Regions from separate parts of the Microbulbifer spongiae genome, predicted to be linked through region 2. Evidence: predicted binding sites of a transcription regulator. Region 2 holds the regulator's gene; each other region holds the start of a gene.
What was found. The regulator LexA, encoded in region 2, represses DNA repair genes until DNA is damaged. The targets are predictions, from matches to a motif close to ACTGTNTNTANANACAGT.
Positions count from the first base shown of each region.

Region 1: M8T91_RS12985 (LexA family protein) is a predicted target of LexA. The motif match lies at 4,255-4,272, and genes of this name have one in related genera.
Region 3: uvrD (DNA helicase II) is a predicted target of LexA. The motif match lies at 5,818-5,835, and genes of this name have one in related genera.

Region 1 is NZ_CP098023.1:3,107,513-3,115,368, reverse strand. Features, by position in the region: gene M8T91_RS13000 (potassium channel family protein) at 1-370, shown strand, start outside; gene M8T91_RS12995 (glycosyltransferase family protein) at 333-695, opposite strand; gene M8T91_RS12990 (multicopper oxidase domain-containing protein) at 1,889-3,976, shown strand; gene M8T91_RS12985 (LexA family protein) at 4,293-4,682, shown strand; gene M8T91_RS12980 (Y-family DNA polymerase) at 4,683-5,936, shown strand; gene M8T91_RS12975 (ABC transporter permease) at 6,617-7,408, shown strand; gene M8T91_RS12970 (ABC transporter ATP-binding protein) at 7,405-7,856, shown strand, end outside.
Region 2 is NZ_CP098023.1:1,858,948-1,866,803, forward strand. Features, by position in the region: gene M8T91_RS07905 (hypothetical protein) at 1-12, shown strand, start outside; gene topA (type I DNA topoisomerase) at 227-2,914, shown strand; gene M8T91_RS07915 (DUF6586 family protein) at 2,911-3,405, shown strand; gene M8T91_RS07920 (hypothetical protein) at 3,509-3,766, shown strand; gene lexA (transcriptional repressor LexA) at 3,839-4,444, opposite strand; gene M8T91_RS07930 (LOG family protein) at 4,605-5,243, shown strand; gene M8T91_RS07935 (TetR/AcrR family transcriptional regulator) at 5,619-6,251, shown strand; gene nagZ (beta-N-acetylhexosaminidase) at 6,299-7,315, shown strand; gene M8T91_RS07945 (mechanosensitive ion channel family protein) at 7,622-7,856, shown strand, end outside.
Region 3 is NZ_CP098023.1:4,322,183-4,330,038, reverse strand. Features, by position in the region: gene M8T91_RS17980 (bifunctional metallophosphatase/5'-nucleotidase) at 1-1,764, opposite strand, end outside; gene M8T91_RS17975 (TRAP transporter substrate-binding protein) at 2,354-3,490, opposite strand; gene uvrD (DNA helicase II) at 3,580-5,784, opposite strand; gene hexR (transcriptional regulator HexR) at 5,924-6,778, shown strand; gene M8T91_RS17960 (multidrug effflux MFS transporter) at 6,912-7,856, shown strand, end outside.

The DNA.
Region 1 (7,856 bases), 1.2 Mb from region 2:
TCACCAGACAGCCCTTAATGTGCTTGCTCGTATCGGGCAATGGCACTCCTTGCGGTACAATGTGGGGCTTATGATCGGGGTATTTGGCGCACTGCTGGCCCATGTGGCAGAGATCTGGCTGTTCGCCTACAGCTATTACTTTATGGTGAATTCACCGTATTTTGGCACGCTGATTGGTAACTTTAATGGCAGCCTGCTCGACTGTGCCTATTTTTCATTCACCACTTATACTTCACTCGGCTTCGGGGATATTGAACCTCTCGGGCACCTGCGTTTCACTGCGGGCCTGGAGGCGCTGACGGGACTGATGATGATTACCTGGACCGCTTCGTTTATGTTCGTGAAAATGCAAAGACACTGGGAGCACTAGCGCTGCTGCTCTCTGAAGCGGGTGTCAGGTTTTTATTCTCACTGTGCGCCCGATATCGGTGGGGTTTTTGTGCCGGATAAAATGCGTCGTGGCGGATCAGATAGTAAGGTTGCCCGGCACTGCGCCACAGTTTTCCAATAGGGCGTAACCAGTACATCCATGGGGTGACCTTGGCTCTGCCCATATTGGACCTCGCGATGCTTGGGGCCTGTTCGGTCTCCCACAGCAAATGCGGCTCAACGCCATACACATACAGATCGAATAGCCAGAAGTGACCAATAACTTTGTCGATGGGTTCCAAAGTACGGCTGGCATAATTCAACACTTTCTGTATCCCTTCTCGGTTGATGAGATATCCCTGCACTCCGCACCAGCGGCGCTTCCTGAGTTTGACCCCTATCAGGCGGATATATCTCCGCCAGAACCCTGTCGAACCCGGCTCCAGTTGTACCTCGTCCTCCAGAGTACAGATCCTGTTGAAGCCGGTCCCGTAAGTGCGGTTTGGGCGATATAAGCCATGACTGTTTGTGTCCCAGTGTCGAGCATCTGAACGGAGGCGGTCGCTGTCGCCGGTTATGCTGGAAATACCTCGGTTTTTGTTTCTTGCCAGGGTTTGGCAGCACTTACATTTGCTCAGTTGGCTCTACTTGGTGGCTACTGCTTATATAAGGGAGATTGCTGCCAATGGAGCCGGGGTTGGGGAAAGCAAGGACCGGGTCTGCGGATGGTTTGACAGGTGAACTGGCGCTTCAATTCTTGCCAGCACTGCGGGAGCATGATGGCTAGCTTCCATTATCTGCCAGCCGATAGAGCCACGGCTATGTACAGCACCACAACTCTGGTGGGCCGGTGTAGGGCGTGGGAGGCTCTGTATCTGTCACAAGACACCTGAGTACTGGGGAATACTACTATGGGGGTTCCGGGTAGTCCGATAGTAACCTGTCCGGGCGTGCTTCCTGTTGCCCCCTGACATTGTCTTTCCAGAAGCAGTCCGTCTTCAGCCAGGGCAATTCCCCATGGGGCCGATGTCGCAACTACAATTGGATATTCATGTTTGATTCTAAGGTTGGAGGTTTTTTGTGCTACCGCTGGCAGATGGCTGTTGTTTTCTCTGCTGACTCAAGTGATAGCTGGTCTGGTGAGTGAGTATTGATAAGGCAGATGATCGACAGTGCACCGTTTGCAAGCCAGTGTGGACTGTTGGTGTGCAGAAGATGTATTTCATGATGGCTAACTCGTTTTTTTAATATTTACACAGTGATCGAATAAATACATGCAGTCATACACGATTTCCATGGCGATTGGATAGAATCCCGGGGGAATCAATAACAAAGCGATCAAAAGGAAGGATGCAAAATGGACTGGGGTGCCCATGGCATATTTTTTGGGAAAATAAAAGCTTAAATAATAAATAAGAGAAAAAGTGACTTTTATTGTACAAGTTGCCGATTAAATTTTCCGGCTTATTTAAGAGTGACCCTTGCCCGTTGAGGTTGAGTGTATTTCAGAGATAACAGCATGAAAATTCTATTTTTATGGATAAGTTGCATTCTATTGGTATTGATATCATTGCCGGTGTTATCAAAACGTGTGGAATACACTTTGGTTGTGGATCGTGAGCCCAGGAGTATTACAGGAAAAACAGTTCAGGCGATCACCATTAACAGCCAGTTACCTGGCCCGACACTGGAGTTTGTCGAAGGCGATTACGCCGTAATGCATGTGGAAAACCGCATGGAAAAACCCATTACAATCCACTGGCACGGTCTTTTGGTACCCAATAACATGGATGGTGTGCCCTACGTAACCAACGCCCCCATTATGCCTGGCAGTGCTTTCACCTATGAATTCCCCATCAAGCAGAGTGGCACTTACTGGTATCATTCGCACTTTGGGTTGCAGGAGCAGTACGGCCTGACCGGCTCCATCCTTATTCACCCCAAAGAGCGCCCCCCCAATGCACCAGCTGATGAGATCATTATGCTGGCAGACTGGAATGATGAGCGCCCGGAAGAGACACTGCGAAAGCTCAAACGCGATAATGAAGGCTTTGCCATCCGCACCGGTAACTCGCAAACCCTGTTTGGCGCCATTCAGGCGGGAACCATTGGCAATGTGACGAAACGCAACTTGTATTCCCTGGTCAATGCTGAGGTCTCTGATATCGCTTACGACAGGGTCATCACCAATGGCCGAAAGGACTGGGATGTGGATCAGCCAGCCGGTCGGCAGGTTCGGCTGCGGGTTATTAACGGCAGTACCTCCACGTATTTTTACCTGAACTATGCAGGTGGCCCAATGACCGTTATTGCTGCCGATGGCCAAGACATTGAACCGGTTGAGTTGCCGCGCATGTTAATCGCTGTCGCGGAGACCTATGACATACTGGTCACGGTGCCCGAGGGCAAAAGCCTGGAGTTTCGTGCCACCAATTACGATGGTTCCAACCATACCTCCAGTTGGATCGGGCGGGGCGAAAAAGTCTATGCGCCGGTTATCGAGAAACCCAATATCTATACCTACGCAGCCAATGTGGGTGCCGAGTTGATTCAGCGTATCCAGAAGAGACATAAAAGCCCCGGGGGGATGCCCAAACCTGATGTGAGGCATATCACCAATATCGAAGGCCCCATACTGACCGGTGGCGATGTGCAACAACGTCCACCGGCGCCTTACCAGCAACTGCGTTCGGTGACTTCCACTGCCCTGCCCAAACACGCTCCTACCCGTATTGTGGAGTTGATGCTGACCGGTGATATGAAACGCTATGTGTGGTCCATGAATGGCAAAACCCTGAGTGAAGATGCGTATATCAGGATCAGGAAAGGAGAAAATGTGCGGTTTGTGTTGGTAAACAACACCATGATGCGCCACCCCATGCACCTGCATGGCCACTTTTTCCGGGTAGTGAATGGCCAGGGCGATTATTCGCCCTTAAAACACACGGTGGATGTGGCACCGATGAGCACTACCATGATCGAGTTCAGAGCCAACGAGGAGAAAGACTGGTTCTTCCATTGCCATATTTTGTATCACCTGGAATCCGGTATGGCGCGAATTGTTCATTACGAAGGCACGGAAGTGTCACCGGAGATTCAGGCGATTCGCTATAAAGCACTGGAAGACCCCTGGTATGCCTGGGCAGATATTGGCCTGCAGACCAATATGAACACAGGTTTCATGATTACGCGCAATAACCATAACGATGTATTCCTGACTTGGGAGAGCAACTGGAGCAATGAGTATCAGGCGACGCTTGGTTATTATCGTTTTGTGAACCGTTTTTTCTCCGGTTTTGTGGGCGTTAATACCGACACCGACCTTGCGCCCCACCGCACCCGTGCCGTGGCGGGCTTCTACTGCCTTTTGCCTTTCAAAATTAATGCCCTGTTGTGGGCGGATGACCGCGGCAACGGGCGGATCACGATTAGTCGGGAACTGGCGATTATCGACCGGTTCGGGTTAGGCTTTGAGTACGAGTACGATTCCTTCTCCAAATCCGAGTACCTCGTGGCACTTACTTACTGGCATTCGGATTTTTTGTCCTTTGCCGCCACCTATGACAATGATTATCAGGGGGGCGTTGGCGTGTTACTCCGGTTTTGAAGTTTGTCCCTCCCCTGCTGGTATAAAGTGGCTTTCGGTCAGTGATTTGCCCAGTGGAATAAGAATGCTGTTTAAACTTCTGGAAATCCCTAATCTGGTGGCGTTCTTTGAGCATGGCATGCATTGCCGGTAGTGGATTTGACTTTAGGGAATCTATGGTCGGTAAAACGCGCTGTGGGTAAAGCCTAAAGGCAGGAGAGCAATCAGGCTGGCTATGTGAATAATACCCGGCCTACCGGTCAGTCTCAAACCTTGGCGGTAATGCTTTACAAGGCTAAACTGTACGTATGTACAGTATCTGAGTAGTACCCCCTGGATGAAGCGTGTTTCCTTATATGGCTGTAGTATTGCTTGCGGCTTCCCGTTCCCGGCAGATGATCACAAAGAGCCCGGCCCTAGTCTTGATGAACACTTGATCACTAACCCCGCGGCAACTTTTATGGCACGTGCCAATGGTGATTCAATGCAGGGACTTGGGATTTTTGACCGGGATCTGCTGATTGTCGATCGCTCCCTGGAACCAGTACAGGGCGATGTGGTGGTGGTCGCCCTGGATGGACAACTGGTCTGCAAGGTGCTGGATCGCCACCGTGGACGCCTTTTATCGGCAAATAGCCAGTATCCGCCAATCCCTATCCGGCAAGGGCAGGAATTCATTGTGGAAGGGGTGGTCAAGGCTTCCATTCGCTACCATCGGCTTCTGTGAATGCTGGCACTGGTGGATTGCAACAGCTGTTACGCCAGCTGTGAGCAAATTTTTCGACCGGATCTTCGCGGTAAGCCGGTAGTGGTACTCTCCAATAACGACGGCTTTGTTGTGGCACGTTCCAAAGAGGCCAAATCGTTGGGTATCGGCGATCTTGAGCCTTTCTTTAAGATTGAGCATCGGTTGCGGCTGCACCAGGTGGCTATTTTCTCCAGTAACTACCCTCTTTATGGGGATATTTCGCACCGGGTGATGACGACTTTGCGGCAGTTCAGCCCGGAAGTGGAGGTGTACAGTATTGACGAGATGTTCCTTGAATTTCAGGGCCTACGAAAGCCTTGGCTGGATTACGGACGACAGATTCGCCAGACGCTGTGGCGGGACGTTCGCATGCCCGTGGGTGTGGGTATCGCCCCTAGCAAGACCCTGGCCAAACTGGCCAACAGGGCAGCAAAGACACTGCCTGGGTGCGAAGGTGTATGCGCCCTGGACGCACCCGAGAAGTGGCAATGGTTCCAGCGTCGTACACCCGTGGACAAGGTGTGGGGTATCGGTCGTCGTTTATCCAGACGGCTGGCCGGATTCGGTGTTGAGACCGCCTATGATCTGGCACAGGCTAATCCCAAGGTCCTGCGCCGTTATAGTAATGTGAATATTGAGCGGACTATTGAAGAGCTGAATGGTGTCCCATGTATTCCCTTGGAGGAGCAGCCCCCGGTAAAGAAGCAGATCTATTGCACCCGCTCCTTTGGCACAAAGCTGAGTGAATTACAGCCAATACAGCAGGCAGTTACCCTATATGCCAGCAGGGCGGCAGAGAAGCTGCGTGCCCAGCAGTCACTGGTGAAGGCGATCCATCTGTTCCTGCATACATCGCCCCACGAGCCCAACTATTACAGTCGTAGTACCATTGTACAGATGCCGTATCCAACTGATGACACCCGGCTGATCGTGCAGCTGGCAAAGGAAGCGATTGCTGGACTGTATCGCCCTGGTCGTCACTTTATGAAAGCTGGCATTGGCCTGGTTGAACTGGTGCCGGGGTCGCTGGGGCAGGGGGACCTGTTTACTTCAGGACAGCCAGCCCACATAGGAAGGACGATGCGGGTCCTGGACCAGGTCAACCAGCGTTTTGGCCGGGGCACTTTGTTCCTGGGTGCTGAAGGTGTTCAGAAGAAGTGGAAAATGCGGCAGGCATACACGTCACCGGCCTATACAACCAGGTGGGGGGATTTGCCAGAGGTTGTGACATAGACGCTAACTGACTGGATTATAGTTTGACTATGTGGAATTGTACTGCCTGAGCGCGGAGTAATCCATCGCAGAGAAACAGTGCATCGCAAAGGGTTGTATTTCTGCTCAATTGGTTCTGTCAGTGTTGAGGTCGGAATCCCGCTTGCTCTTTACCAGGTGGTAACTATTTCTCTTGTCAATGAAACCCATAGCTGTAAATCGCAGGTGGGATTGTGTTGAAAATCAGCCATGGTATCTTGTCTGATTTACAAGTCCGGATGTTTATTTTTTGAACGCCATAGACCATTTGCCTAATGGTGACCACTAAGAATGGTTCCTTGTCAGACTTTTCCGATTGCGTAACGCTTCTATTATTGAGAAGCCAAACAGACTGATAAGAACGTTGAACGTTGTAGTAAATACGTAATGGCATGCAATAGGCACAGTGTGACCCACGCAGTGGGCTGTGGTAGGATGCTGCGCAAAATGAGGTGTGAGGTGAACGCTTCAAGAAAACTGGCTATATAACATGCAGTTTAAATGTTGCTCACAGGTAGAGAACTAGGTTTGGCACGCTTTAGCTGCTCAGGGCTCTCGGCTACAAAATCAATCTCTCTTGCATGAACTTGGTTAGATTTTAATTGTTCCTCCTCTTGGCTGTGAAGGAACTGGTTCACATATATTCAAGCAGATAGAAAAATATGGGTCCTAGAGTTCAGCGTACCGTTTGGCAGATCCAGCGCGATGTGATTCATGCGCTGCTGGTTAGGGAGATGAAAACCCGCTTTGGCAAATGGCGACTGGGATATGCTTGGGCTCTACTCGAGCCAGCACTGCACATCATGGTCCTGGCAACAGTTTTCAGCTTTCTGGGCAGGGAGTTTTATCCGGGTATCCCTACCATGTTATTTATGTTGGGAGGGATAGCGCCATTTCTGTTTTTTAGTCACTGCTTTTCCAAAAGCCTGGCTACTGTAGCTTCCAATCGCGGGTTATTTAATTATCGCCAGTTGCGTCCTTTTGATGCTGTGCTCAGCAGGGTTTTGCTGGAGTTCATTATTTACCTGTTAAGCCTGATCGCCTTGCTTGTTGTACTGGCATGGTGCGGTGTGCAAGCTGCCTTTGGTAATTTTCTTTTGTTGGTTGAAGTCAATATTCTTTTTTTTGGATTTTGCCTGGGCCTGAGTCTGGTCCTTTGTGTTGTGGGAGAAAGGTATCCAGAGTTTTCTAAAGTGCTGCCTGTGCTTGTGCGACCCCTGTACTTTATATCAGGTGTATTTTTTTCGCTCGACCAGATCCCAAAGGAGTATCACCCCTATTTGATCTGGAACCCCCTGTTGCATGTGATAGAACTGACCCGCCAGGGCTTGTTTGCCAATTACCATGGTATGTATGCCAGCTTTCAGCATCTTACATTTACTGCAGTCGGTATGCTGGCATTTGGGCTGTTGGTTTATAGGGTGAGCTGGCGTGACTTGGTACGCAGCCAATGATTAAGCTGGAGAATCTTACAAAGTCCTACCGGACGCCCCAAGGGCGTAATGTCCTGTTCAAGGATGTCAATGCTAGTTTTCCTGAGGGCAAAAATATAGGCATTCTTGGGCGTAATGGAGCCGGTAAGTCAACACTGTTGCGAATTATGGGTGGAATTGATTACCCCGATTCCGGACGGGTGATTACTAACCAGAGAATATCCTGGCCAATGGGATTGGCCGGTGGTTTTCAGGGGAGTATGACCGGTAGGGAGAATGTCGCTTTTGTCTGCGGGCTCCATGGCGTCTGGGGTGCTGGCCAGCGCAAGGTGATGGATACAGTTCAGGGGTTTGCCGAGATTGGGAATTATTTTGATGCCCCGATTAAGAATTACTCTTCAGGAATGCGGTCACGTCTTGCTTTTGGGCTGAGTATTGCTATTGATTTTGATATCTACTTGGTGGATGA
Region 2 (7,856 bases):
GTGGAGAACTAGTCTTTCGAGGCCCGATACCCGCAAGAGGAGCCAGGTGCTACGCCTCCTTCCCAGTCCTTTAAAGGGTGGGGATATTTGCTGTCTGGCACAGAAAATTGTCAGCTTTGCTTGACCGCGCACTGGCTGGAGCTTATATATTCGCGCAGCGCAAGCTTGGACTGGCAGCTTGCCGGGCCTTAAACAGCAGTAAATTTTTATTTCAAATCAGAGAGTTATGGGTAAATCACTGGTCATTGTTGAATCACCGGCCAAAGCGAAAACCATCAACAAATACCTCGGCAAGGACTTTGTGGTTAAGTCCAGCGTTGGCCATATTCGCGATTTGCCCACAGGTGGGGGCCGCAAAGGGCCTGTTGATGCTAAGGCGCGGGCGCGACGCGCGGCGGAAACCCGCAGGCTCTCCCCGGAGGCGAAAGCGGCATACAAGCGCAAAAAGAGTCACGAGCAACTGATTAAACGCATGGGCATAGACCCGGATCACGGCTGGTTGGCACATTACGAAATCCTGCCAGGCAAGGAAAAAGTTGTCAGTGAATTGCGCAAGCTCGCCGAAAACGCTGACCATATCTACCTGGCGACGGACCTGGATCGCGAGGGAGAGGCAATCGCCTGGCATTTGCGCGAGGCCATCGGCGGTAGTGACGACCGCTATCGCAGGGTAGTCTTTAACGAAATCACCAAGTCGGCAATTCAGGGCGCCTTCAAAGATCCCGGGCGATTGAATATCAACCGGGTGAATGCCCAGCAGGCACGGCGTTTTCTCGACCGTATTGTCGGGTATATGGTATCGCCGCTACTTTGGGAAAAAGTGGCCAGGGGGTTGTCTGCAGGGCGCGTGCAGTCTGTGGCCGTACGCCTTGTCGTGGAGCGGGAGCGGGAGATCCGTGCCTTTATTCCGGAAGAGTACTGGTCCCTGTTTGCAGACACAAAAACCGATAATGCCGACAAGCTGCGCCTTGAAGTCAAAAAGCAGGCAGGTCAGGTATTCCGGCCCGTCAATGAGGCCCAGGCGAATAGCGCCGTGCGGCAACTGGAGTCCAGTGCGTTTGTTGTTAGCGGGCGGGACGACAAACCGACCAGCTCCAAGCCCGGTGCCCCGTTTATCACCTCGACATTGCAGCAAGCGGCGAGCAACCGCCTCGGTTTCGGTGTGAAGAAGACCATGACCCTGGCTCAGCGTTTGTATGAAGCGGGGCATATTACCTACATGCGTACCGATTCCACTAATCTCAGTGGCGAGGCTGTGGAATCTGCCCGGGAATATATCGGCGAGCACTACGGCGATCCGTATCTGCCGAAGGTGCCTAACACCTACAGCAGCAAGGCAGGGGCCCAGGAGGCCCACGAGGCCATTCGACCCTCCGATGTGCGTGTGGGCCCGAATATGCTATCGGGGGCAGAACGCGATGCGGAAAGGCTCTACAACCTAATCTGGCAACAGTTTGTCGCCTGCCAGATGACGCCAGCACAATTTACCTCTACCTCAATCGTGGTCAGCGCCGGCGAATTTGAACTGCGCGCTCGCGGCCGGGTTATCCGCTTTGACGGGTTCCTCAAAGTGGCGCCTTCCGGGGGCAAAAAGGAGGAGGATCTGGAACTGCCGGACGTAAAAGTCGGCGACAGGCTCGCCCTGCAGAAATTGGACCCGAAACAACATTTCACCAAACCCCCAGCGCGTTTTAGTGAGGCGGCCCTGGTGAGAGAATTGGAAAAACGCGGCATTGGCCGGCCCTCCACCTATGCGTCAATCATTTCCACCATTCAGGACCGCGGCTATGTGCGTTTGGAAAACCGGCGTTTCTACGCGGAAAAGATGGGCGACATTGTTACCGATCGCCTCAGTGAAAGCTTCAAAAATTTAATGGACTATGGTTTTACCGCGAACCTGGAAGAGTCCCTGGATGCGGTGGCCGAGGGGGAGAAAGGTTGGAAACAGTTACTCGATGAGTTCTATCGGGACTTCTCCGCTCGCCTGGAAAAGGCGCAGTCTACCGATAAGGGCATGCGTCGCAATACTCCGACTGACACGGATATTACCTGTAGCAGGTGCGGACGCCATATGCAAATTCGCACGGGTTCCACCGGGGTATTCCTGGGCTGTTCCGGTTATGCTCTGCCCCCGAAGGAGCGCTGCGTCAATACCATGAACCTGGTATCCGGCGATGAGGCGGTGGATGCGGACACAGATGAGGAAGCGGAATCCCGCCTTTTGCGCGAGAAGCGCCGTTGCGCCAAATGTGGCACGGCCATGGACAGCTACCTGCTGGATGAGCACCGCAAGCTCCACATCTGTGGTAACAATCCAGATTGCAGCGGTTATGCAATTGAGCAGGGCACCTTTAAGATCAAAGGGTACGATGGCCCGGTGATCGAGTGTGACAAGTGCGGCAGTGACATGCAACTGAAGTCTGGCCGTTTTGGTAAGTACTTTGGTTGTACCAATGAAGCTTGTAAAAACACCCGTAAGTTATTGAAAAATGGCCAACCGGCGCCGCCGAAAATGGACCCGGTGCCCATGCCGGAGCTGGTGTGCTTGAAAGTGGATGACCACTATATTCTGCGCGATGGTGCCACCGGGCTTTTCCTGGCCGCGAGTCAGTTCCCTAAAAAACGCGAAACACGCGCCCCCCTGGTCAAAGAGTTACTGCCTCACCAGAGCGAAATCGACCCCAAGTACAGCTTCCTTTTTTCTGCCCCGCTCAAAGACAACGAGGGGCGGGACACGGTGGTGCGTTTCAGTCGTAAGATGCAGCAGCAATATGTGCAGTCTGAAGAGGGGGGCAAAGCGACAGGATGGCGTGCTTTCTATCGCGAAGGCACTTGGCAGGTTGAGCCCGGTGGTAAAAGCACCGCTGCCAGACGTAAACCCCCGCGCAAGAAAGCCGCTCAAGGTAATCAATGACGAATCTCTATACGGGTCTGGTTGTCTCTGCGCTGCGCAAATGCCAGCTGTTGTTACAGTTGTCTGGCGAATCTGCCTTGCAAAACAGGGCCCTGCAAGAGGCGGCCCTGTTTCAGTTGTGGAAAGCCTACAAGGCTTACCTCGCTGAGCTGGCAAATGAATTGCAATTGGGTTTCGAGCCCGAGTCATTGCAAGTAGTCCTGGATAGTCTCAAGAGCCGGGGAGTGGTCAGTAGTGAGGCCAGGGAATTGTCCTTGCTCTACGCTGATCCAGATAGCTGGTTGAGCAAGCTGCTTCAATGCTGGAGAAAGCTGCAGCAGTATGCTCCCACACCCACAATGGAATCCGCGCGGAAAGGGGCAAACCTGATCCCACTGTGCAGTATGGCCTCCCCCACATCCGGTGCGCTTTCTGCTGAAATACTGCTGAAGTGGCATGGTGCTCTGAGCGAGTTGGTGCGCAGGCAGCGCGCCAGTTTGGAGGAGTGTTAAGGGTACCTGTGTACCATTTGCTTCGCTTGACTGCGCCCACTGAAACTTATAAATAGCCTGTGTTACACTGGGCGCAAATTGATTTGTGGTGAAGGAAAAGCAAATGTCCTCCGAAACTTTTGAGATTATCGAACTGGCCAATGGCGATGTGGCTTTGCGTCGCAGCGGCCACAAGGAGGACCCTCTGGTGAGTATCCATTTCTCAGCCGAGAGTCTCCAGTTTATGAGAAAACACAAGGTGGCTATTGCCCGGGCTATGCTGGAAGCGGGCATTGAGGCTGTACACAATCTGGATGACCTGGAGCCGGGTTACTTTGAGGAAGACGAGGAATCACTGCCGGTTAACCATACGATCCATTGATCGAGGGGTTACCCCGAAGAGGTTTCAACAGCGGCCAATGGCCGCTGTTTTTCGTATTAAGGCGTGATCAAATCAAGGGGTTTGGCGAATGACGCCCACCGCCAGCCCCTCAATCACAAAGTGGTTGTCCCGCATATCCACCTGAATGATGTCGAAGTCCTCATTTTCAGGCAGCAACTGCACCGCCGCCTGGTTGCCTTTGCGGCGGAAGCGTTTCACGGTGACCTCCTCGTCAATACGTGCCACAACAATCTGCCCATTCCTGACCTGCTCGGTTTTCTGTACCGCGAGCAGATCCCCGTCGAGTATGCCCGCATCGCGCATACTCATCCCGTGTACCCGGAGCAGGTAGTCTGCCGGCGGGCGAAAGAAGTTGGCAGGGAGATGGCAATAGTCCTCGATGTGTTCTGCCGCGAGAATGGGGTGGCCTGCGGCAACACGACCAATGATGGGAAGGCCGGATTGGTGGTCGGGAATCCGAATGCCGCGGGAAGCGCCGGCGACCATCTCAATGGCTCCTTTGCGCGCCAGGGCTTTCAGGTGCTCTTCTGCGGCATTGGGTGACCGGAAGCCCAGCTCCTGGGCAATTTCCGCCCGGGTTGGCGGATAACCAGTTTCTTCCAAATAGGTTTTGATCAGCTCTAGTACTTGGGTTTGTCGGGCAGTGAGATTGGTCATGGGGTTACCTGGTATTCTGTATTTTTATACAGTTGCTGGGATTATATACAGAATTGATGTCTATGCAATCCCAATGCACCCCCGCTGTATATGCTGCTACATTGGTTATGAAAACTGGGAATGAAACACGATTGTTGAAAGGCCTGACAGAGAGGGAACGATGCTGGATGCAAAAATGGCCGAGGCATGGCGGGTGCTGCGTATACAGTCGGAGTTGGTAGATGGCATTGAGCGTTTGATTGCACTCAGTGGCGCGGTTACGGTTTTTGGGGGCGCGCGTTTTACCGAGAGTAGCCCCGAGTACCGGCAGGGTGTGAAGCTCGGTGAGCTATTGGCCGCAGAGGGTATTTCGGTAATCACCGGTGGAGGACCGGGTTTGATGGAGGCGTGTAATCGCGGAGCTTTTGCCCTGCCGGGTACTTCAATTGGGTTGAACATTGAGCTTCCTTTTGAACAGACAGCCAACCCGTATCAGGATATCAGTTTAAATTTCCGTTATTTCTTTGTGCGTAAATTTATGTTTGTCAAACACGCTGTGGGCTTTGTGGGTCTGCCGGGGGGTTACGGTACTTTGGATGAATTGTTTGAGGCATTAACTTTGGTTCAGACACAAAAAGTGCGGCGGTTTCCCATTGTATTAGTGGATAGAAACTACTGGCGTGGTCTCTACAACTGGCTGGTGGATACGGTCTTGGAGCGAGATTGCATTGATGCAGGCGATCTGGATTTATTCCATATCGTGGAAACGGTAGAGGAGGCGGCAGACCTGATACTGCAATTTATGCGGCCCCAGGAGTAAGCGGAATTTTTCCCGTGTGTTGCGCCTGCCTCCTTCTCGTATTTTAATCGGCAAACAAAGCGTCGCATTTAAAAAACAACGCAATTGAACGGGCTGCTTTTGTGACTCGCACCGGCCCGGAGCTGCTGGCTGCGCCGCTTGTGTTGCAATGACCCGGCAATGTATGCCACGGCCGGGTTAGCCATAACTGAGCGAATCATACCTCTCCAAAGGAGCGGTCTGTATCGACAATGTGCTCCCAACCGCTAGCCCCCTGATCACAGCCTCAATGATTGATCGGGATGTGGGAGTAGAATAGGGTGTCGACAGACCGGCGGTGGAGTGTGCTAGTCTGGCCAGAATCAAACACCTGTTTTAAATCCTGGTTGACTGCTTATGAGCCATACGGACACCGTTAGCCGCATACTGGACGCCGCAGAGATCCTGTTTGCGGAGCGCGGCTTTACCGAGACATCCTTAAGGACAATTACCAGCACGGCCGGGGTCAACCTGGCCGCCGTCAATTATCACTTTGGTTCAAAGAAGGCATTGATTCAGGCGGTGTTTGAACGTTTTTTAACCCCGTTCACCTGCGCGCTGGAGTCAGAACTGGACGGGTGTGCTGCATCTGGTCGACACCTGCGTGTGGAAGACCTGCTGGGGAGTCTCTACCGGGTGGGGCTCGGCAGCCTCGGTGAACATGGTCGCGATCCCCAGCGTTTCATGCGCCTTTTAGGGTTGGCCTATACGCAGTTCCAGGGGCATTTGCGCCGTTTTATCGTGTCCCGGTATGGCGATAGCTACCGCCGTTTTGCCGGTCTGCTGGCAGAGGCCCTCCCCGGGATAGACCCCGTCACCTTCTACTGGCGCCTGTACTTCATGCTGGGTGCAACCATCTTTACACTGTCGAGTTTCGATGCCATAGAGGCTATCCTGAGAGAGGATTTTGGTGCGCAGAGCAGTTTGCCAGAGACCCTGGAACGACTGGTGCCTGCTGCCGCTGCCATGCTACAGGTTGTTGAAACATAGCCTCTGAAAGGGGTGTTCAGGCGGCGGAACTATTCAAGGAGCTTATTATGTCCGCACCGCTGGGACCGATTATGGTCGATATCGAGGGACTTGAACTTTCCAGTGAGGATTGTGAATTGCTGCAGCATCCACTCGTGGGAGGGGTGATTTTTTTCGCGCGTAACTACCACAACCGGGCCCAATTGCAGGAGTTGATCGCGGCGATCCGTGCGTTGCGCCCGGAGTTGTTGTTGGCTGTCGATCAGGAAGGGGGCAGGGTCCAGCGTTTTCGCGATGAATTTACCCGTCTGCCATCCCTGCAGTCCCTGTCCGCAAGAGCCTCACAAAAGCAATTGCGGGATGTGGGTTGGCTGTTGGCAGCGGAATTGCTGGCAGTGGGAGTGGATTTCAGTTTTGCGCCGGTTTTGGATGCAGATGATGCCTACAGTCGGGTTATTGGTGACCGCAGTTTTTGCGCAGATCCGAAACGCCTGACGGCATTTGTACGCCCATTTATTCAGGGTATGCGGGAGGCGGGCATGGCGGCTACCGGCAAGCATTTTCCCGGCCACGGCCACGTGCTTGAAGACAGCCATATGGAATTGCCCGAGGATGGGCGCACCCTGGATCAGGTGATGGAGTCCGATGCCTTGCCATTTATTGATTGTATCGGTACCTCGGAGCTGGACGCAGTGATGCCGGCTCATATTCACTTCGTGAATGTCGATGACCGGCCTGTGGGCTTTTCCCGCTACTGGCTACAGGATATCCTGCGGGGACGCCTTGGCTTTGACGGGGTTATCATTAGCGATGACCTTTCCATGAAAGGTGCCGCTATCATTGGCGGCTATGGGGAGAGAATTCGGGCTGCCCTGGAGGCCGGCTGCGATATGGGGGTAGTGTGCAACAATCGTGAGGGGGCCCGGGAAGCCCTCGCCGCCCTGCAGGGGTTTGTGCCACAACCAGAATCCCGTGTGCGCCTGAGCGCCATGCGCGGCAGGCCCTCTATCACTGCCTGGGCTGAACTGGAAACGAATGCCCGTTGGCACAGAACGCGCGACTGGCTTTCAACCTGGCACCATTGACTGCCGCCGGGTGGATCGCTGTGGATTGTTGGTTCTTCAGAGTATCCATGGCACGCGTTTTAGCCTAGAGAATTTCCGGGTATTCAGCGGCCGTGAACCCTCTGCCCTACCTGTCCGATGAGATCGTCAAGACAAATGGGCTGACTCTGCGTTACAGCGCCATCGCGGTTGCGTCTGAGATTGTTGGCTTGGTGCCAATAAGGTATTGAGATTACCTCTGGCTGTGGTGCCAGGGTAGCCCCACCCTAAGGTGGAAGCGTTGAGGAGGTAGGGGGCTGTAACGTTGTTAGCATTTAGGGGGTATTGGTGGAATCTGTAGAGCACTTACTTCTGACCTGGTTTGGTGAGAATCGCGCCTGGATCGTGATCGTCTTCCTGTTCGTGCTGATTGCGGCAGTAGTTGCCTGGATGTATGGCCGTTTCGTCCTGCGGTTCGCAGCTCGGGCTGAAAAGACAGAAAATCCCTGGGATGATGCCCTGGTGCGGGCACTGTCGCCCCCGGGGCAGGTTTTGGCGTGGCTACTGGGACTGACGCTTGCGG
Region 3 (7,856 bases), 2.0 Mb from region 2:
GGCCTGCATTCTTGGAGAGGTAATATGCTGATCTAGCACGATATCCCCGATGCCATTACCATCCACATCCGGCAACTGTGCAAAATAGTTTAATTGCGCCTGCCAGTTTTTATACTCTTGAATCCCCGGTATTTTTGGGTCTCTATCAATGATGCTGTCATTTAGATCAGTCACTGGCTGACCATGGCGATCTTTAGGAACGATATTGACCAGCCCATAACTCAGTTCGGAGATAGTTCTGGCAAAGCTACCAACATAACTGGATGCGGAAAAGCTGAATAGTTTGCTGTCGTCTGATAGATCCAGTGGGACATATCCCAGTTCGTCGGAGCCCAGCTCAATAGAGGTAATTCTATCCAGTGGTGGACGCAGTGTGTTATAGATGAAGCGCAGGCCCGAAAAATGGGGATAATAGTCATTTCCTTTAATCATGTAGGCAAACGACATCACTTCCATCAGGCCCCTGATCTCTTTCGCTGTCATCCAGATTTTCATTAATGGATAGCCGGGTTGATCATCAGGCCCTATTCCCAGTGGCTGCAACCGGAATATATCCGATACAGACTGAACGCCGGATTCACCGGCTATTAAATCATCTCGGATCAGACTGTTAGTGGTCAGGGCGATGTCACTGCCGCTGGCGAAGCGAATCCCATCGGCTACCAGGTTCCCAAGGGCATTGTCAGAGTAATCTCTGGTTAAGGTTTTCGGTGTTTGCACCAAGGGTCGATAAAAGGAAAAGTCGCCGGTCATCACTTCCTGATTGATCAGGCTCTTAAACTTTTCCACTTGTACAGTAACATCTGGTTTGCCCAACATGCTGTCATCAATTCTGTGCAGCTGATAGTGTTTAACACTGACCTTTCCAGACTCATCAATGCCAAGATTCAACTCCCCAAGATAGCGCGTGCCCGAGCCGGCTTGAACAATGGCCGTCTCTCCAACCATAATCGGCTCCATTAGAAGCGTATGGCTATGACCGCCAACAATCACATCAATACCAGGAACTTGTTGGGCATACTGCACTTCCTCACCACCCCAGCTGCCATCTTCCATTCTCCTGACACCGCTGTGAGACATCAGGATAACGACATCTGCATTCTGTTCTTCTCTTAATAATTTAACCATGTTTTTTGCTGTGGTAATCTGATCTGCAAAAACTGCAGGGTTATCATCGGGGGCAAGAACTTCGGCGGCTTCGTTACCGATCAAACCGAATAATCCAAAACGGATATCGTGTTTCTCAATCACTTTCCATTCCAAAATCGTACCGTCTTTCTGGAGATGCTGTTGCGCTGGAGGAAGCTTCAGGTTGGAAGTAATGATAGGGGGCAACTCCTGAAGGTGCTCTTTAGCGGCTTCCAGCATTTTTGAAAGGCCGTCTGAACGGAAATCAAATTCATGGTTACCCAGAGTAACGGCGTCATAGCCCAGAGTTTTCATCAACCTCAGTTCTGGGGCATGTTTCCGATACAGAGTGTGAAATAGTGTGCCCTGACTGATATCACCTCCATCCAGTAATAGTATCGGTTGTTCCCCCAGTGCCTTTTGACGATCATCAATCAGTGTCGCCAGTCGCGCTACACCGCCGATAGTCTGATCATCGTTGATTGAATTGGGGGTATATTCAGAATTTGGTCCAACCCCTAACAGGCGGGACTGCCAGTCATTGGTATGCAATATGGAGAAAGGTATTTCTTTCGCCATCAGTAATGGTGACGTTAACAAACTTAGCAGGAGAACCCATTGAGTCAAAACCGTCATTATTCTTATCACTTTGTCACTTTGATAATTTCGGAAGTATATCTTGAAAATGCGGGCTTAGGGTGAGTTGGCTGTCCAATGACCTTCTTTAACGCCGGATACTCAGTTCAACCCTTTCCTTTAATTTAAAAATATCCGTTTTCTTATTCTTTATTCGCTTTTGGATAATAATGCGCCATTCGCGGCTGTGATTTCCGCAATATTGTATTCCATCAGTTGTGAACAATAAAATTCTGTAGCTTCCTCACCAGCCCCTACCGAATGCTTCCCGCGGTGATGGGCTGTCGGTTTCGCCAGGAGCTGATTTTACTTAATCTCTTCACCTCGTTACCGTCAACAACTCTAAGAAGGTGATTTAACTTTGCGAAGCGTTTTGCCATTTGAGTAGTTGCTGGTAAATAAGAGCTATGTATACCGGGTTAACTGCAATCTCTAAAAGATGCTCTAATCACTTTATATGGTAACCTTTGCCAAAAACATGCCTGTCATACGGTGATCTGGCTCAATTGGGCTGTACTTTCAAGCTGCCTCTGTTGCTGAATAGAGAGACACGGAGCTTTTTTTGTCTCAATTAAGTTTGCTGACTAGGCTATTCATTTTCTTTCAATTCCCGCGTCTGATAATAAGCTTCTTCACTGATTTGATGATAGGCTTTCACATCCTGCTCGAACGCCTTAAATGCCTGGTATACACGGTCAAATTCCGGATCCTGCGCCGCGGACTCCCGCAGGATTTCTGCATTGATTGCCTTCAGGTGGGACAATACATCATCCGGCAGACGCCTGACCTTTACGCCGTGTTCTTCCACCAGCTCCTTCAGGGCACGGTTATTGCGTGCGGTGTACTCATCCAGCATATCCTGGTTGGCAGCGCGGGCCGCGACACGCACAATTTCCTGCAGGTCTTCTGGCAGTTGTTCAAAGGCCTTCTTGTTGACAATAAACTCCATCATTGAGCCGGGTTCATGCCAGCCCGGATAATAATAGTACTCGGCCACCCGGTGAAAACCGAAGGCCAGATCGTTGTAGGGGCCGACCCATTCGGTGGCATCAATCACCCCGGTCTGCAATGCGGTATACAATTCGCCACCAGGAATGGTGACTGCTGTTCCACCCGCCCGGTTGAGCACCTCACCGCCAATACCGGGGATACGCATCTTCAGACCCTGTAAATCCTCAACGGAATTGATGGGCTTGTTAAACCAGCCGGCCATTTGCACACCCGTGGAGCCCCCGGCCAAGGGAATCAGGTTAAACGGTTCGTAGAGTGCTTCCCAGAGTTCCAGGCCACCACCGTGATGCAGCCAGCCATTCATTTCCTGGGCATTCAGGCCGAAGGGCACAGCGGTGAAAAATTGAGCCGCCGGTATTTTTCCCTTCCAGTAATAGGCAGCGCCGTGTCCCATTTGCGCGGCACCTTCGGAAACGGCACTGAAAACGCCCAGGGCGGGTACCAGCTCGCCGGCGCCATAGACCTTGATCTTCAGCCGCCCGCCCGACATCACTGCCACCTCCCGGGCGAAGTGCTCCGGTGCGCGACCGAGGCCGGGAAAGTTCTTCGGCCAGGTGGTGACCAGCTTCCAGTGATACCGCTCTTGGGCACCCGCCTCGGTGTACTGTTGTTGTGGTCCCAGCGCCGCTCGGGAGGCCACCAATACAGCAAAGGTAATCACCAGCAGCGCCAGGAGACCGAGGATAACGGCGGGGTACCAGTTAATCTTCTTCATCACTACCATTTATCGTTTTCTTTCTTTGGCTGGGGTGGTGGTCGGCCCCTTTTGCGCAAACGCATGGCGGCTTGCACTGGAACAACCACTTACATGGGCTGTAACTTTGCCATAGCCACCAACAGCCACTTGCTGCCGACATCGTCAAAGTTGACCTGCACACGGGCGCGGGGGCCGCTGCCTTCAAATTGCAATACGGTGCCCTCGCCAAATTTGGGGTGATCGACACGGCCCCCCAAAGCCAGGGGGGGCAGGTCGTCGAAATCCGGAGGCGGGTCGGAAAACTCTCCCACCCTGCCATACTCGGCCTGGTACAACGGTCGTGATATCTCGGTTTTCAGCCGCACCTCCTGCACCAGGTCGGCCGGTATCTCGCCGATAAAGCGGGAGGGACTGTTGTAGGTTTCACTGCCAAACAGGCGGCGGTTTTCCGCATAGGTGATATACAGCCTGCGCATGGCGCGGGTGATACCCACATAGCAGAGGCGGCGCTCCTCCTCCATACGGCCTGGCTCCTGTGCTGACATTTTGTGGGGAAACAGATTTTCTTCCACGCCAGCCATAAACACCAGGGGGAATTCCAGGCCCTTGGCAGAGTGCAGGGTCATCAGTTGCACCGCGTCCTCAAATTCCTCTGCCTGCCCTTCGCCGGCATCCAGTGCTGCACTATCGAGGAACTGGTTGAGCAGTGAAATCGCTCCCTCCTGATCTTCATCCTGGGGCAGATCCTCGCCGACAAAAGCGCGACAGGCACTGACCAGCTCCTGCAGGTTCTCCACCCGGGTCTGGCCTTTCTCGCCTTTTTCCTTGCCGTGGAATTCCAGCAGGCCGCTGGTTTCAATCACATCTCCGGCGATTACATCCAGCTTTTTGGCTTCGGCATTGGCGGCCAGCCGGTTAATTAAATCCTGAAATCCCTGCAGGGCATTGCCGGCACGGGCGGCGAGCACCCGCTGCTGCAACATCATCTTGGCCGCCTGCCACAGGGAGCAGCCCTGCTCGCGGGCGAAGGTGCGCACCATCTCCACGGTGCGCGCGCCTATTCCGCGTGTGGGTGTGTTCACCACCCGCTCGAAGGCGGTGTCGTCGTTGCGGTTGGCGATCAGGCGCAGGTAGGACAGCGCATTCTTGATTTCCAGGCGTTCGTAGAAGCGCTGGCCACCGTAAATGCGATAGGGGACCTGCTCGCGCAGGAGCCCCTCTTCCAGTACTCGCGACTGGGCGTTGGAGCGATACAACACGGCGATACTGTCCCGCCGGTTGCCGTCGCGCACCCAGTCTTTTATACGCTCGACAATAAAACGCGCCTCATCCTGTTCGTTGTAGGCGGCGTAGACGGAGATGGGTTCCCCCTCTTCGCCATTGGTCCACAGCGCTTTGCCAAGGCGACCGCGGTTGTGGGCGATCACTGCGTTGGCGGCGTCTAGGATACGGGCAGTGGAGCGGTAATTCTGTTCCAGGCGCACTGTCTGCACACTGCGCAGGTCTGTGGAAAAGTGCTGGATATTCTCGATCCTGGCGCCGCGCCAACCGTAGATGGACTGGTCGTCGTCGCCAACCGCAGTGATATAGCTCTCTTCACCGGCCAGCAGGCGCAGCCAGGCATATTGAATCGCGTTGGTGTCCTGAAACTCGTCCACCAGGATAAAGGGGAAGCGCTGGCGATAGTGGGCGAGGATGCTGTCATTGTTCAGCCACAATTCGTGGGCGCGCAGCAGCAATTCGCCGAAATCCACCAACCCACCACGCTGGCAGGCCGCCTCGTAGGCAGCGTAAATGCGCACCATGGTCTGCAGCCAGGGGTCGGCACCGGCATCGATATACTGAGGGCGCAACCCCTCGTCCTTTTGCGCACCGATCCACCACTGGGTTTCGCGTACCGGCCATTTTTTCTCGTCCAGACCCAGATCCGCCTGCACCCGCTTGAGCAGGCGCAGCTGGTCGTCGGCATCGAGTATCTGGAAGTTTTGCGGCAGTTTGGCCTCCTGCCAGTGGGCCTTGAGGAGGCGGTGGGCGAGGCCGTGGAAAGTGCCCACCCACATGCCGAAGGTATTCACCCCCAGCAGTGCTTCGATACGGGCACGCATCTCCAGCGCCGCTTTATTGGTGAAGGTCACCGCCATAATGGCGTAGGGCGAGGCCCCCTCCACGCGCATCAGCCAGGCGATGCGGTGAACCAATACGCGGGTTTTGCCCGAACCGGCCCCGGCCAGCACCAATTGATTGCCGGGTGCCGCGGATACCGCCTCGCGCTGTGCGTCGTTGAGGGGGTCTAGAATCTGAGATACGTCCATAGGCGAGCATTGTACCAGAGCTTGTGTGCAAGACCTGTGTATATACACAGGATTTAGCCCAAACTAACCACACAAAGCCGCTCGCCAGCGATGCGCGCAGGGGCTACACTGCGCCATCTGACATTGCGAAGGAAGTCCTGTGAAACCGGCGGAAGTCACGCAAAGAATCAGCGAACAGCTCTCCTCCATGCGCAAATCCGAGCGCAAGGTAGCGGAGTATATTCTCGCCAATCCCGGCGAAATTATCCATATGCGTATCGTCGACCTGGCCACAGAGGCCCAGGTCAGTGAACCCACCGTGGTGCGCTTCTGCCGCGCGGTGGGCTGCTCGGGTTTTCAGGAGTTCAAGCTGAACCTGGCCCAGCAGCTGGCCTCCAGTCCCAGCTTTGGTCAGATCGCAGTGACCGAGACGGACACCATTGCCGAATACAAGCGCAAGGTGTTTGACTCCACCGTGGATACCCTGCTCATGGTCCGGGACAGAATAGACAACCGCGCTCTGGAAGCCGCGGTAACCGCCATGGCCGCTACCCGGCGGGTCGAATTTTTTGGCTTTGGGGCCTCCGGCGCCGTCGCTGCCGATGCCCAGCACAAATTCTTTCGCCTGCAACTGGCCACCGCCGCACACTCCGATCACCATATCCAGAATATGTCGGCCATGTCCATGGAGCCCGGCGACGTGGTGGTGGCGATTTCCCAGAGCGGGCGCACCAAGGCGCTGTTGCGCTCAATGAATATGGCGAAGAAACAGGGGGCCTTGGTTGTGGGCCTGGCTCCCAGCGGCTCACCGGTAGCACAAGAGGCCACTATCCCGCTGGAAGTGGATGTGGAAGAGGACATCGAGATCTACACGCCGCTGTCCTCGCGTATTGCCCATCTGGTAGTGATTGATGTACTCGCCATCGGTGTGGCACAGCGCAAGGGACCGCAGCTGCAGAAACATCTTTTGAAACTGAAGCAGGGCCTTTACACCCTGCGGGAAGACAAACACTGAATCCGGGTTTATTGCCGCGCCTTCACGGGGGATAATAGACACACACCACCTGACATAGCTTGCGCCCGGAGGCCATGTTCAGGGCAACTTGCCCCCGGGATTGCCCGCACCAAGCCGTACCAGAGCACAATCAATGACCACTGCATCAACCGCTGAACAAAAAGCCCCACGCTGGCTGGTGGTGTGGCTGGCAGCCCTCGTCTCACTGACCCCCTTCTCCATCGACAGCTACCTGCCGGCAATTCCCGCCATGGCCGCGGCGCTGGAGTCCGATGTGGCGCAGGTCCAGTACTCGGTTTCCAGTTTTTTGCTCGGCTTTGCCCTGGGGCAACTGTGTGGCGGCCCACTGTCGGACCGCTGGGGGCGGCGACTGGTGGGTAGCATCGGCCTCATCATCTATATCGTCACATCGCTACTGGTGCTGTTCGCGGAGCATGTGGGCCAACTGATTAGCCTGCGCTTTCTACAGGCTATTGGCGGTGGTTTTGCCACAGTGATCTGTGCCGCCATCGTGCGCGATCTACACAGCGGCCGCGAGGCCGCCAAGATTATCTCGATCATCAGCACCATGATGCTGACGGCGCCCCTGATTGCGCCATTGATCGGCTCGCTTTTGCTGGAAGTGGGCGGCTGGCAGAGTATTTTTGTTTTTCTGCTGCTGTACGCCATGGCCATGCTGCTGCTGGTCCGCCGGCTGCTGCCGGAAACCGTGCCGCGCTTCACCCGGGCCCGGCGCCAGCGGATGCCGCTGGGCTCCCTGATAGCCAGTTACGCTGTGGTACTGCGCAACCGCCGCGCCCTCGGGTTTCTCGCCGCCCAGGCCTGTGTCAGTGGCTCGATGTTTATTTACATCACCACGGCGCCTTTCGTTTTTATGGAGTATTTCAATATTGGCGCCAACCAGTTTCCGCTGTTTTTCGGCGCCTGTATCCTTGGGTTGATTGTGATGGTGCAGGTGAACATCCGCCTGCTCAACCTGTTTCAGCCGCGCTCAATTTTTCTGGCGGGTATTTCACTTCAGCTGCTCGGCTGCGGCCTGCTGCTGCTGTGCACCCTGACGGGTATCCGGGAATTACTC